3 regions of the Bradyrhizobium sp. SMVTL-02 genome follow, and region 1 is predicted to be linked to each of the others. Evidence: predicted binding sites of a transcription regulator. Region 1 holds the regulator's gene; each other region holds the start of a gene.
The links. The regulator HrcA, encoded in region 1, represses chaperone genes, less so after heat shock. The targets are predictions, from matches to a motif close to GTTAGCACTCNCNNNNNGNGAGTGCTAAC.

Region 1 (4,663 bases):
TCCCGCGTCACCATGTCGGAGCCGATCCGCATCAACGGCCAGCAGGGCTTCGAGACCCGGATTGACGGCGTCAGCGGCAAGGACAAGACGCCGGTGACCGTGGTGCAGTGGATCCGCTTCTCGAGCGGCGGCGCCTCGCTGCGCATCATCGCCAGCGCCCCGCGCGACCAGTGGCAAGCCGCCTTCACCCGCTTCCGCGCCGTGCGCGACGGGATCCAGCCGAAGGGGTAGCCCAAGCCTCACCAAACCCGGCTGCATTTTCGGGCTTCTGTTCGTATACTTCCCCGGTTGGATCATCCCGGCGGGAGACGAATGATGCTGGATCGGCGACAAATCTTGGCAATGCTTGGAACGACGGCGCTGGCGACCCTCGCGCCAACCGCGCCGTTTGCAGCGGCATCGATCAAGCCGGACGATGCGTCCGCGCTGCTCGTGATCGACGTGCAAAACTGTTTCCTGCCCGGCGGCAGCCTTGCGGTGAAGGAAGGCGAACAGGTGGTGCCCGTCATCAACAAGATGGCCAAAGCGTTTGCGAACGTGGTGATGACGCAGGACTGGCACACGCCCGGCCACGTGTCGTTTGCGTCGGTGCATTCCGGCAAGAAGCCGTTCGAGACCATCGACCTGCCCTACGGCAAGCAGGTGCTGTGGCCGGATCATTGCGTGCAGGGCACCGATGGCGCCGCGCTGTCGAAGGACCTGTCGATCCCGCATGCCGAGCTCATCATCCGCAAGGGGTTTCACAAGGACGTCGACAGCTATTCAGCGTTCCTCGAAGCCGACGGCAAGACCTCGACGGGCCTCGCCGGCTACCTGAAGGGCCGCAAGATCAAGCGCGTGTTCGTCGCTGGCCTTGCGACGGATTTCTGCGTCGCCTGGACCGCGCTGGACGCACGCAAGGCGGGCTTCGAGGTCTATGTGGTGGAAGACGCCTGCCGCGGCATCGACACCCAGGGCTCGCTGGCAAAGGCCTGGGCCGACATGGCCAAGGCCGGCGTGAAGCGGATTCAGTCCGCGGATATCGCGGTGAGTGCGTAGGCGGCGCTGAGGAGCGCGCTCCTTCGCGCGCGCCTCGAAGGATGAAGGGCCCCGCCGTAACATCTTGCCCTTCATGGTTCGAGGCGCCGCGCAAGGGCGCGGCTCCTCACCACGAGGGAGGGTTCTAAGACTCAGTTCGTCGCGCCGCTCGACTCGTTGTTGTTCGCCGCGGGCGCAGGCTTCGCGCCGCCCTTGGCGACACCGACCAGCGCCGGGCGCAGCACGCGCTCGCCGATGGTGTAGCCGGCCTGCACGACCTGCACGACGGTGCCCGACGGCACCGACGCATCGGGCACTTCGAACATCGCCTGCTGGAAGTTCGGGTCGAATTTCTGGCCCAAGGGATCGAACTTCTTCACGCCGTGCTTTTCCAGCGCGTTGAGCAGCGAGCGCTCGGTGAGCTCGACGCCCTCGATCAGCGAGGTCAGCCCGGGATCGGCCGCAGCACGCGCTTCGGCCGGAACGGCATCGAGCGCGCGCTGGAGATTGTCGGCGATGTCGAGCACGTCGCGGGCAAAGCCGGTGATGCCATAAAGACGGGCGTCAGCGACCTCCTTCGTGGTGCGCTTGCGCAAATTCTCCATCTCGGCCAGCGTCCGCAGCATGCGATCGCGCGCCTCGGCTGCTTCCTTCTGCAATGTCTCCACCGAGCCGGGCTCGGGATCGTCGGGCATGATGTAGGGTTTTGACACCACGGGCTCGCCGGTCGCTGCAGTCGTGTCTTCGGGTTGCCGGTCTTGCTCGGTCATCGGCTCTGATCTCGAACTCGTTTCCAGGGATTGTTGGCCCGGATATCGTGCCTAAGCGTCCGAAAATCAAGCGCCCGTGATCGGCGCAAACGCCGGTCAGCCCCCCAGGAGGCGGCTGACGATGCGGGCGGCGTAGTCGACGGTCGGGATCACGCGGGCGTAATTCAGCCGCGTCGGCCCGATCACGCCCAAAACACCGACGATGTGGCCGGCGGCATCCCGATAGGGCGAGATGATCGTGGAGGAGCCGGACAAGGAAAACAGCTTGTTCTCGGAACCGATGAAGATGCGCACGCCCTCCGCGGTCTCGGCCCGGCCCAAGAGGTCGATGACGCCGCGCTTGGTCTCGAGATCGTCGAACAGCAGGCGCACGCGCTCCAGATCCTCCAGCGCGTGCAGATCTTCCAGCAGATTGGCGTGGCCGCGGACGATCAGCTGGCGGTCCTCGTTCTCGCCGCCGGACCAGCTGGCGATGCCGGCCGAGATCACTTTCTGCGTCAATTGATCGAGCTCGGCGCGGGCTTGCCCGAGCGCGGTTTCGAGCTCGAGCCGCGCCTCGGCCAGGGTCCGCCCGCGAATCCGCGCATTGAGGAAATTGCCGGCTTCGGTGATCGCGGACGATGGAACTCCGGGCGGCAGCGTCAGCACGCGGTTTTCGACCTGGCCGTCCTCGCCGACCAGGATCACCAGCGCCTTTTCCGGTTCCAGCCGGACGAATTCGATGTGCTTGAGCCGCGCATTGGATTTCGGGGTCAGCACCACCGCTGCCGCACGGGTCAGGCCCGACAGCCGCGTCAGCGCCTGGTCCAGTGCCGCCTCGACCGACTGGGCCTGGCCGACCGTGGCAAGCTGGCTCTGGATCGACTGCCGTTCGGCCTCGGTGAGATCGCCGACCTGCATCAGGGCGTCGACGAAGAAGCGCAGCCCGAGTTCCGTCGGCAGCCGGCCCGCCGAGGTGTGCGGGGCATAGATCAGGCCGAGCTGTTCCAGGTCCGCCATGACGTTACGGACCGAGGCCGGCGACAGCGGCGTGGCGATCAGGCGGGAAATGTTGCGCGAGCCGACCGGCTCGCCGGTTGCGAGATAGCTTTCGACAATTTGACGAAAGATGTCGCGGGAACGCTCGTTGAGCTGGGCGAGGCCTGCGCGCGGCGCGATCAGATGGATCGGATCGTGATGGGCCACAGACGGTTAACTCCTCTCAGATGCTCATAATTTGTCCATCCGGGACGGTTCTGACAAGCGTGGCGTTTGCGGGGTGGAAAACCGGGGGCGATTAAGCGCTGATCTTCCCCCTTGCCGCTCACCCTGACCCCACCTACAAGCACCGCGAACAGCCCTTTTCCGAAAGTTTTGGAGGATTTCCCATGCGGCCAAGCCGCCGTGCGCCCGACGAATTGCGCCCCGTGACGCTGGAGCGCGGCGTGGTCAAATATGCGGAAGGCTCGTGCCTGGTGAAATTCGGCGACACCCATGTGCTGGTCACCGCCACGCTGGAAGACCGCCTGCCGCCGTGGCTGAAGGGCCAGGGCCGCGGCTGGGTCACCGCCGAATACGGCATGCTGCCGCGCGCGACCTCCGAGCGCACCCGCCGCGAGGCCTCGGCCGGCAAGCAGAGCGGCCGCACCGTCGAGATCCAGCGCCTGATCGGCCGCTCGCTTCGCACCATCGTCGATCTCGAAGCGCTCGGCGAGCGCCAGATCACGGTCGATTGCGACGTGCTCCAGGCCGACGGCGGCACCCGCACGGCCTCGATCACCGGCGCCTGGGTCGCACTCGCCGATTGCATCAACTGGATGAAGGCGCGCAACATGATCAAGGCCAACGTGCTGCGCGACAACGTCGCCGCGATCTCCTGCGGCATCTACAACGGCACGCCGGTGCTCGACCTCGATTATGCCGAGGATTCCGAGGCCGAGACCGACGCCAATTTCGTCATGACCGGCGACGGCCGCATCATCGAGGTGCAGGGCACCGCGGAACGCGAGCCGTTCACGGAAACCGAGTTCCTGGCGTTGATGGCGCTGGCGCGCAAGGGCGTCGCGCGTCTCGTGGACTTGCAGAAACTGGCTGTCGCGTAGTCAATAGGCCCATGCACCGCCGAATCACCGGAAAGCTCGTCATCGCCACCCACAATCCCGGCAAGCTCGCCGAGATGGAGGAGTTGCTTGCGCCGTACGGGATCGAGGCGGTGTCGGCCGGTGAGCTCGGCCTGGACGAGCCCGCGGAAACCGGCAACGACTTCGGCAGTAACGCCGCGATCAAGGCGATCGCGGCGGCGAAGGCGACGAAGCTTCCCGCGTTCGCCGATGATTCCGGTATCGTCGTCGACGCGCTCGACGGCGCGCCCGGCATCTACAGCGCGCGCTGGGCCGGCCCGACCAAGGATTTCAACGCGGCGATGGCCCAGATCGAGCGGCTGTTGCAGGAACGCGGCGCGACCACGCCCGACCGCCGAACGGCGCATTTCGTCTCCGCGCTCTGCGTGGCGTGGCCGGACGATCATCTCGAGGAGGTCGAGGCCCGGGTCGACGGCACGCTGGTGTGGCCGCCGCGCGGCACTGCCGGCTTCGGCTACGATCCGATGTTCCTGCCCGATGGCCACAGCCGCACCTTCGGCGAGATGGAAAGCATCGAGAAGCACGGCCTGCCGCCGCTCGGCCTCGGCCTGTCGCATCGCGCCCGCGCCTTCGTGAAACTGGCGGAGATCTGCCTTGAGCCGCGCTAGAGCGTTGTCGAGCGAAGTGGATGCCGGTTCGCGCCGGGAAAACGCGTCAAGACAGGAATCGGAAGCCTTCGGCGTCTACGTGCACTGGCCGTTCTGCCTGTCGAAGTGCCCCTATTGCGACTTCAACAGCCATGTCCGCCACGCCGCG
Region 2 (4,663 bases), 960 kb from region 1:
CCGCCCGCGAGCTTGGCGAGACGCTCCTGCAGCTTCTCACGGTCGTACTCCGAGGTGGTCTCCTCGATCTGCGCCTTGATCTGGGCCACGCGCGCCTCGATGTCGGCCTTCTTGCCGGCGCCGTTGACGATCGTGGTGTTCTCCTTGTCGATTATCACCTTCTTGGCGCGGCCGAGCATGTTGAGCGTGACGTTCTCGAGCTTGATGCCGAGATCTTCCGAGATCGCCTGGCCGCCGGTCAGGATCGCGATGTCCTGCAGCATGGCCTTGCGGCGATCGCCGAAGCCCGGAGCCTTGACGGCCGCGACCTTCAGGCCGCCGCGCAGGCGGTTCACAACCAGGGTCGCGAGTGCTTCGCCTTCGACGTCCTCAGCGACGATGATCAGCGGCTTGCCGCTCTGCACCACGGCCTCGAGCAGCGGCAGAAGCTCGTTCAGCGAGGAGAGCTTCTTCTCGTTGATGAGGATGTAGGCGTCGTCCATTTCAACGCGCATCTTCTCGGCGTTGGTGACGAAGTAGGGCGAGATGTAGCCGCGATCGAACTGCATGCCCTCGACGACATCGAGCTCGGTCTCGAGCGACTTGGCTTCCTCGACGGTGATGACACCCTCGTTGCCGACCTTCTTCATGGCGTCGGCAAGGAATTTGCCGATCTCCGCGTCGCCGTTAGCCGAAATCGTGGCGACCTGGGCGATCTCCTCGTTCGAGGTGACCTTCTTGGAGTTCTTCTGGAGGTCAGCGACGACGGCGTCGACGGCGAGATCGATACCGCGCTTGAGGTCCATCGGGTTCATGCCGGCGGCAACCGCCTTGGCGCCTTCACGGACGATCGCAGCCGCGAGCACGGTCGCGGTGGTGGTGCCGTCGCCGGCCGCGTCAGCGGACTTGGAGGCGACTTCGCGCACCATCTGGGCGCCCATGTTCTCGAACTTGTCGTCGAGCTCGATCTCCTTGGCGACGGTGACCCCGTCCTTGGTGATGCGGGGAGCGCCGAACGACTTATCGAGGACGACGTTCCGACCCTTCGGGCCGAGCGTGACGTTCACGGCATTGGCGAGGATGTCGACGCCGCGCAGCATGCGGTCGCGGGCGTCAACGCCGAATTTCACTTCTTTGGATGACATATTGGTTTCCCTGAGTTGTCTTGGTCTCATCTCACCCTTGGCGAGGCGCCCGGCAGGCGCTCCTCAGGGGTGAGCGGTGCGAGCGGTTGGATTAAGCGACCTTCTTCTTGGCCGACAGGTCGGTGAGTACGCCCATGACGTCGCTCTCTTTCATGATCAACAGCTCCTGGCCGTCGATCTTGACCTCGGTGCCCGACCACTTGCCGAACAACACGCGGTCGCCGACTTGGATGTCGATCGGGATCAGCTTGCCGCTCTCGTCGCGGCCGCCGGGGCCAACGGCGATCACTTCGCCCTGCGAGGGCTTTTCCTTGGCCGTATCGGGAATGATGATGCCGCCAGCGGTCTTCTCTTCTGCGTCGATGCGCTTGACGACGACGCGATCATGAAGCGGACGGAAGTGCATGCAGTCCTCCTAAAACATTTGCAGGAGTTGAGGATTTCAACGTTGTTAGCAGTCTGTGCCAGCGAGTGCTAGCGCAGGCGCAGCTGAAATAGGATGGGGTTTTTACGGGAGCAAGGGCTTCCAGCAAAAAATCAGCACTCAGAAGCGTATCTATCTGAATCATTAGCGTCGCTAACTGGTCCGCCCGCTATTAGCGCAGTGTAGCTGCTCGGCCGAGGCCTGCACGATGTCGCGGCGGATGCTCTTGGCCAGGACGAATCCCCAAAAGATTGATGGCCTCGAGATTCTTAGTCATCTAATGCCATTCAACTTGGTCTCATTGACTGCTCGAAAGCCGGCTCCGGCCGATGCAGACGCGAGCGCTGATGAGCGCGCTGGGTAACAGGAGCTTGCCGTGGCTTGCTTCAGTGGGCGGTCCGGATTTTCTTCGAGTTACCGCCATGTCCGCAACAGCGAAAGAGCGTGAACAGGTTCGCTGATGCCCCTCATTCATAAGCGCGCTTATTCATCTTGCTCAATCACTAATCTTGGCAGTTGACGGTAGCTGATGAGATCGGCCAGGCGCGCCGGTGGCGCTCTCTTCGGAGCTGAACGAAACGCGCGGATTCGAACACAGGCATCAGCCACAGAAGGCAAACCGACGATTGGACGGTCGCTCACCCGAGCAATGCTTTCTAGCATTGCATAAGGTTAGACCATCCAGCCGTTCTGGCCGCCTCTGCTGATGAAGGGAATCGTGGCGGACTAGGAGCAGTCCCGCTCATCGGAATGCTTATCAATGGCGGCATTTTACATGCACAGCCGTGCGCTGCGCCTTAGCATAACGGCAATGGCGCTCGCGAAATGATCACTGGCGACGTCATGCCGGATTCCGAAGGGTCATGCAGAATCCCGGTAAAACGGACTCGCACGTCCCGTGCCACGGTTCGTGCCTCGGCCGAGCCGCGCGGCGGAACGGATCAAGACGAGCCAGCGCTCACGCAAAGCTCAATCGCGCTTCATCCACTTTTCTTCAAGATGCTGATGATCGTATACGCATCGTCTCGCGTCCTACGATTGCGACTAGATCCGCCTCGGGGAGGCAACGAAAGGAAACCGTGCCCGTTTCACAACATTTTCTTTAGACCGGTCGCAAAGAGTAAAGTGAGGGGCGGCACCGACGACTGGATCGGAAATACGCCGAGTCCGCCCCCGCATCACCCTGGGAGGCCAGTGATGCGGCTTTGAAGGTAGCAAACAATCGGATCATGCAGCTACTGCAACTATCTCACACCAGGATGGCACGCATGAGGGTTGAATCGGCCGCGGCGTCAGGTTGTATGCTGTCGAGCCCCTCGGATATCTTGACCACGCGCAGAAAGAAAACCTGACAGTCGCGACAAACAAGCGCAAGTCGCGGACAAAGATTGCAGGCAACGCGAGAGACGTGGTTTGGAGCCTTAGTAGATCAGCAACAATGATCCGATTTGGTCGTTAGTGCGACCCGCTCAACGCGCAAAGCCGAGATCTTTAATCCCGATAATACGCCAGCCGCCTCCTTTCTGCTCCAAGGCGTTCCCTTCTCGTTGGATAGGGTTCGTCCATGTTGCTCGATCAAAATGATCGCGGCAGACTGGCCCGGCGATCGGGCCATCTCTTCCCAAACGCGGTTGCGTCTCATGCCGGAGCCCTCTTCTGATCTAAGGTCTCGACCGAGCTCTTTAGCCCGAGTTCTCGGGTCGGAGCAAAATCCGGGCCGCAACGAATATAGTTCTGGTCCTTGTCGTCTATACGGCAAGATGCGACGGCGTCGGCCGCTCGATCTTTGTTCGACGTCTGACAGTGGGGCACAACTGTGTGAGATCCAAAACAGTTGCGTGCTGTTGCGCCTTCTCGAACCCTTCCGAAGCGCGATGAGGTGCTGAGAGTTCGCGAGGGACGCTGGCATGCCCCTTGCTCCCTCTCACAGTAGGCCAATCGAGGCCAGTTGGAAGGAGCTGAGCATGAGCAGCACGACAGGAGCTTGGGCTTACGGAGAGAAAGCGCCGATGCCAAGTCAAGAGCAGACCAAAACGAAAGAAGTTCGTGGCTCTTCGAGCCGCGGCGGTTTTGGGGCCATGCCGCAGGATGCAAAAGCTGCGGCAAAAAGCGCGTAAGGGGCGCTGACGAAATCGGGCGCACGACTGCCCGGCTATGCAGGGCCGAAAGTGCGGTACCGCTGACCTCGCCCTGCCCCTTGACGGCAGGGCGAGGAAGCGTCGCTGCTTTAGCCGTTGATAGGAGCTGGCAACTGCGGTTGCTCATTGCATCGCTAGAATGAATGAGTTGGGTGGGAATTGACCGTCCTTTACGACAAACTGGATCTCCCCAATATACAGGATCGGGTAGACTTTGCTGCGTTTATGTTGGGAATAAGCCACACCGATCTCTACAGGTACGAAACGGGCGGCCGCCAGATCTTCGTTTTCAACTCTCCTGAATTGGTTCAGCGCTTTTACGAAGACACTGATTGTTACGATATCAGCGAGCACCACTACAGAAACATTGTGTATGCATATGCTCCGTCGGCATTCCCACTGTTGAAATTGAAAGCGATTTCCGCTCGTCAAGTGAAGCCGTGCGATACAATTCTAGCTGAGCTAACTCAGAGCGCGGCTGGCTTTCAAGAGCGTGTTGCGCCATTCGTTGCAGATCAGAGCACGATCGAGATCTCACATGAGATCAAACGCTGGATGCTGATCCTGATGGCGAAATTGCTTTACAATTTCGATATCTCTCGCCATGCCGACGAGTTCATCGTGAGAGGAAATTTTATTGAGGAGTGGCTAGCGAATGTAGAACACGCCGATTGCTGGCCTGAGAGGAGGAGAATTGACAGCGCGCTTGAAGAGAGTGAAAAATTCTTTCAGAACGTTGCGCTTGAAATCTCGAAGATCAAGCTCTCTCATTGCGACCAGAAGCTTAAAATGCCGGAAGATCTGGTCGCGTACACGATCATCCAAACGCTGATCAACGCCTTCCACGCATCCGCGACCTCCATCACGTGGACCTTGATGCTTATTGCCGGAAGCAGTGTCGAAGAGGGTCTATTTGAAGAAGTGGCGGCAGCCGGACCCGAGTTCGATTTTCGGAGCGTGAAATCAGCTCCCAAGCT
Region 3 (4,663 bases), 3.5 Mb from region 1:
TCAGGAGCGCGGCCACCGAGGCAGCGTTCTGGATCGCGGTGCGGACCACCTTGGTCGGGTCGATGATGCCCTTCTTGACGAGGTCGGCATATTCGCCGGTCTGGGAGTCGAAGCCGTAATTGTAGGCCTTGTTCTCCAGGATCTTGCCGACGATCACCGAGCCGTCTTCACCGGCGTTGATCGCGATCTGGCGAGCGGGCGCCGACAGCGCCTTGCGCACGATCTCGACGCCGGTCTTCTGGTCGTCGTTCTTGGTGCGCAGGCCCTTGAGCTGCTCGGAAGCACGGAGCAGGGCGACGCCGCCGCCCGGGACGATGCCTTCCTCGACGGCCGCGCGGGTCGCATGCATCGCGTCATCAACGCGATCCTTGCGCTCCTTCACCTCGACCTCGGTCGCGCCGCCGACGCGGATCACCGCGACGCCGCCGGCGAGCTTGGCGAGACGCTCCTGGAGCTTCTCACGGTCGTAGTCCGAGGTGGTCTCCTCGATCTGCGCCTTGATCTGGGCCACGCGCGCCTCGATGTCGGCCTTCTTGCCGGCGCCGTTGACGATCGTGGTGTTCTCCTTGTCGATCATCACCTTCTTGGCGCGACCGAGCATGTTGAGCGTCACGTTCTCGAGCTTGATGCCGAGATCTTCCGAGATCGCCTGGCCGCCGGTCAGGATCGCGATGTCCTGCAGCATGGCCTTGCGGCGATCGCCGAAGCCCGGAGCCTTGACGGCCGCGACCTTCAGGCCGCCGCGCAGACGGTTCACGACCAGGGTCGCGAGCGCTTCGCCTTCGACGTCCTCGGCGACGATGACCAGCGGCTTGCCGGTCTGCACCACCGCCTCGAGCAGCGGCAGCAGCTCGTTCAGCGAGGAGAGCTTCTTCTCGTTGATGAGGATGTAGGCGTCGTCCATCTCAACGCGCATCTTGTCGGCGTTGGTGACGAAGTAGGGCGAGATGTAGCCGCGGTCGAACTGCATGCCCTCCACGACGTCGAGCTCGGTCTCGAGCGACTTGGCTTCCTCGACGGTGATGACACCCTCGTTGCCGACCTTCTTCATGGCGTCGGAGAGGAACTTGCCGATCTCGGCATCGCCGTTCGCCGAGATGGTGCCGACCTGGGCGATCTCGTCGTTCGAGGTGACCTTCTTCGAGTTCTTCTCGAGGTCAGCAACCACGGCTTCGACCGCGAGGTCGATACCGCGCTTGAGGTCCATCGGGTTCATGCCGGCGGCGACCGACTTGGCGCCTTCCTTCACGATCGCGGCCGCGAGTACGGTCGCGGTGGTGGTGCCGTCGCCGGCCGCGTCAGCGGACTTGGAGGCGACTTCGCGCACCATCTGCGCGCCCATGTTCTCGAACTTGTCCTCGAGCTCGATCTCCTTGGCGACAGTGACGCCGTCCTTGGTGATGCGGGGCGCGCCGAACGACTTGTCGAGCACGACGTTGCGGCCCTTCGGACCGAGCGTGACCTTCACCGCATTGGCGAGGATGTCGACGCCGCGCAGCATCTTGTCGCGCGCTTCAACCGAGAATTTGACTTCTTTGGCTGCCATCTGGAATTTTCCTTGGATAATGTTTGACTGGAGGGAGGAGAGGGGCTCTTAAGCCGCCTTCTTCTTGGACTCGTTGACCTCGAGAACGCCCATCACGTCGCTCTCCTTCATGATCAACAGGTCCTGGCCGTCGATCTTGACCTCGGTGCCGGACCACTTGCCGAACAGCACGCGGTCGCCGACCTTGAGGTCGATCGGGATCAGCTTGCCAGCTTCGTCGCGGCCACCCGGGCCAACGGCGACGACTTCGCCCTGGGAGGGCTTTTCCTTGGCAGTGTCGGGAATGATGATGCCGCCTGCGGTCTTCTCTTCTGCGTCGATGCGCTTGACCACGACGCGGTCGTGAAGCGGACGGAATTTCATGCAGTCCTCCTAAACATTTGCACGAGTTGAGGATTTTGGATTGTTAGCAATCGATGCCCGCGAGTGCTAGCACGAGCGAGGTTGAAATAGGACAGGATTTTTGCGGGGGCAAGGGCTTCTAGCAGAAAAATCAGCACCCGGAAGCGGGGACTGCCAGAATCTCTTTTCCATCGTTAACCAGCCTGGAGGCCTCTTCGAGGCCCCCTTGGGAGACCGTATTAGCACGGAGACATGTCTGCTGCTAACGCATTGAACTTCAACAGCTTGTTAAACTTTTGGGCTTGAGCTGGGTTGTCAGTTTGCGTCACATTTCTCTCATGTGAGCGCATCGATTCCGGGTGGCTCCCGGGGCATGGATCAAGCCACCCCCTGTATGCGCTCCTGCAAAGGAGGTTTGGCATGGGACTGCGCGTTGGGGGTGTTTCCGAAGACTTCCGGAAACAGATGCTGGGCTACGGGCTGACGACGGCACAAATTCTCTACCGGATGCCGGATCATCCCTCGCTGCTCCAGACCTATGTCTGGCAGAACTACGACATGTTTCCAAAATTCCCGGCGCTGACGGATTTCCTGGCCTTCTGGCAGGAAAAGCTCGACGGTCCGCTCCATTCGGTCACCGTGGCGCATTCCAAGCTGATCAAGCCGGCCGAGCTGCGCGCCGTCGACGGCGTGTTCCGGCTAAATTGATTTAAGGCGTGGTCTCGTCGGGTGGGCAAAGGCGCGCTCCTCGCGCGCGCCGGGCTTGCCATTGCTCCGCGATCGCATCCGATATGGCGGGCACGCTTCGCTTTCCCCACCCCACGAACACGCTGCTACTCCTGGCTCATCATGCGGGAGATTAAGTCGGCGGGGGAACGGATACGAGACGACGGCCGTTCGCCACGACAGCTTCGGACAAGCTACGAGCGGTCGGCTCCATCGCGTCTGCTGGCCCGAGCCCGCAATTGCTGCCTGGTCCAGGACTGGCTAGTCTGCCGTCGGGTTGCACCCGTCCGGCGGGCGCGGCCCGGATCAGGGAGGCAGACAATGGCCAGGCAAAAGGCATCAAGACCCGCAACCAAGACCGCGGTGAAGAAGCGGAGCGGCGCCAGGGCCGCGGCGCGGTCCTCGGCGCGCAAGGCGGTGAAGGCAAAGGCGCGCACCACCGCACCGAAGAGGCCCGCACGTCGGAAGCAGCGCATCGCGATCAGCCATCACCGCGAACAAGACTTCAAGGCCGACGGCTTGCGCGCCTACGCAAAATACCGCGACCTCGGCATCGCCGATGCGACCCATGGCCTCGCGCAGGCGCATGTGATCCGCCTGCAAGGCCCCTGCGATCCGGCAGAGGTCTCAAAGCTGCATTTCCACGACGTCGAATTCCAGATGGTCTATGTGCTCAAGGGCTGGGTGAAAACCTACATGGATGGGCAGGGCGAGACCTTGATGAAGCAAGGCAGCGCCTGGACCCAGCCGCCAAAGATCAAGCACATGATCCTGGATTATTCGGACGATGTCGAATTGCTGGAGGTGATCCTGCCGGCGGAATTCAAGACGGTGGAGCTGAAGGCTTAGAGGCGTAGGTGTCGGAGGGGGCGCCCAGGTCTCTCGCTCGTCATTGCGAGGAGCCCTTGCGACGAAGCAATCCAGACTAACTCCGTAGACGCATTTCTGGATCGCTTCGCTTCGCTCGCAATGATGGGTGGACAGAGCTAACTCAACACCCCCACCACTGCCCCGATCAAGCACGTGGTCAGCGTCCCCGATACGATCGACTTGAGTCCCAGCGCGTTGATCTCCTCGCGCCGCTCCGGCGCCATCACTCCCAGGCCGCCGATCATGATGCCGAGACTGGCGAAATTGGCGAAGCCGCACATCGCGTAGAGCATGATCAGGCGCGAGCGCGGGTCGAGCGCATCGGGCGGCAGCTTCGAGAAGTCGACATAGGCGATCAGCTCGTTGAGCACGGTCTTGGTGCCCATCAGGCTTCCGGCCGTCACCGCCTGGTCCCACGGCAACCCCATCAGCCAGCACACCGGCGCCATGACGAGGCCAAGCAGGCGCTGCAGCGAGATCGCGGCGCCCCCGATGTTTGGCAACAGGCCGAGAATGGCGTTGACGAGATAGACCAGCGCCACCAGCACCAGCAGCATCGCGACGATGTTGATCAGCAGCTCGATCCCTGCGCTCGTGCCCTTCACGATCGCGTCCATCGTGTTGGCGACCTCCATCTCCGGATCGTCCAGCGCGCCGCCGGTGCGCTTGTCGGAGGTTTCCGGCACCATGATCAGGCTGACGAGGATCGCCGCCGGTGCGCCCAGCACCGAGGCGATGACGAAATGGGCTGCGGCGTCGGGGATGAGCGGAGCCAGCAGCGTCGCATAGAGCACCAGCACCGTTCCGGCGATGCCGGCCATGCCGCCGGTCATGACCAGGAACAATTCGCTGCGGGACATTTGCGAAAGATACGGCCGCACGAACAGCGGCGCCTCGACCATGCCGAGGAAGATGTTGGCCGCGGTCGACAGGCCGACCGCGCCGCCGACCCCGAGGGTGCGCTCCAGCAGCCAGGCCATGCCGCGCACGACCGGCGGCAGCACGCGCCAATAGAACAGCAGCGTCGTCAGCACGCTCATGACGAGCACGATCGGCAACGCCTGGAACGCCAGGATGAAGTCGGCGCCGGGCACCTTCAGGTCGAAGGGCAGGGGGCCGCCGCCGACATAGCCGAACACGAAGGCGGAGCCGGCGCGCGAGGCCGCCGAGATCGCGCCG

Region 2: a site for HrcA is predicted at 1,575-1,603, ahead of ACNJYB_RS06180 (co-chaperone GroES). Genes of this name have one in related genera too.
Region 3: a site for HrcA is predicted at 1,952-1,980, ahead of ACNJYB_RS24820 (co-chaperone GroES). Genes of this name have one in related genera too.

What each region holds. Positions count from the first base shown of each region.
Region 1 covers NZ_CP182469.1:319,675-324,337, reverse strand. The annotation lists gene ACNJYB_RS01510 (hypothetical protein) at 1-231, shown strand, start outside; gene pncA (bifunctional nicotinamidase/pyrazinamidase) at 316-1,038, shown strand; gene grpE (nucleotide exchange factor GrpE) at 1,170-1,787, opposite strand; gene hrcA (heat-inducible transcriptional repressor HrcA) at 1,884-2,972, opposite strand; gene rph (ribonuclease PH) at 3,155-3,868, shown strand; gene rdgB (RdgB/HAM1 family non-canonical purine NTP pyrophosphatase) at 3,880-4,515, shown strand; gene hemW (radical SAM family heme chaperone HemW) at 4,532-4,663, shown strand, end outside.
Region 2 covers NZ_CP182469.1:1,278,573-1,283,235, forward strand. The annotation lists gene groL (chaperonin GroEL) at 1-1,124, opposite strand, end outside; gene ACNJYB_RS06180 (co-chaperone GroES) at 1,216-1,530, opposite strand; gene ACNJYB_RS06185 (hypothetical protein) at 3,513-3,665, shown strand; gene ACNJYB_RS06190 (cytochrome P450) at 3,846-4,663, shown strand, end outside.
Region 3 covers NZ_CP182469.1:5,209,999-5,214,661, reverse strand. The annotation lists gene groL (chaperonin GroEL) at 1-1,546, opposite strand, end outside; gene ACNJYB_RS24820 (co-chaperone GroES) at 1,595-1,909, opposite strand; gene ACNJYB_RS24815 (usg protein) at 2,309-2,596, shown strand; gene ACNJYB_RS24810 (cupin domain-containing protein) at 2,936-3,463, shown strand; gene ACNJYB_RS24805 (NupC/NupG family nucleoside CNT transporter) at 3,601-4,663, opposite strand, start outside.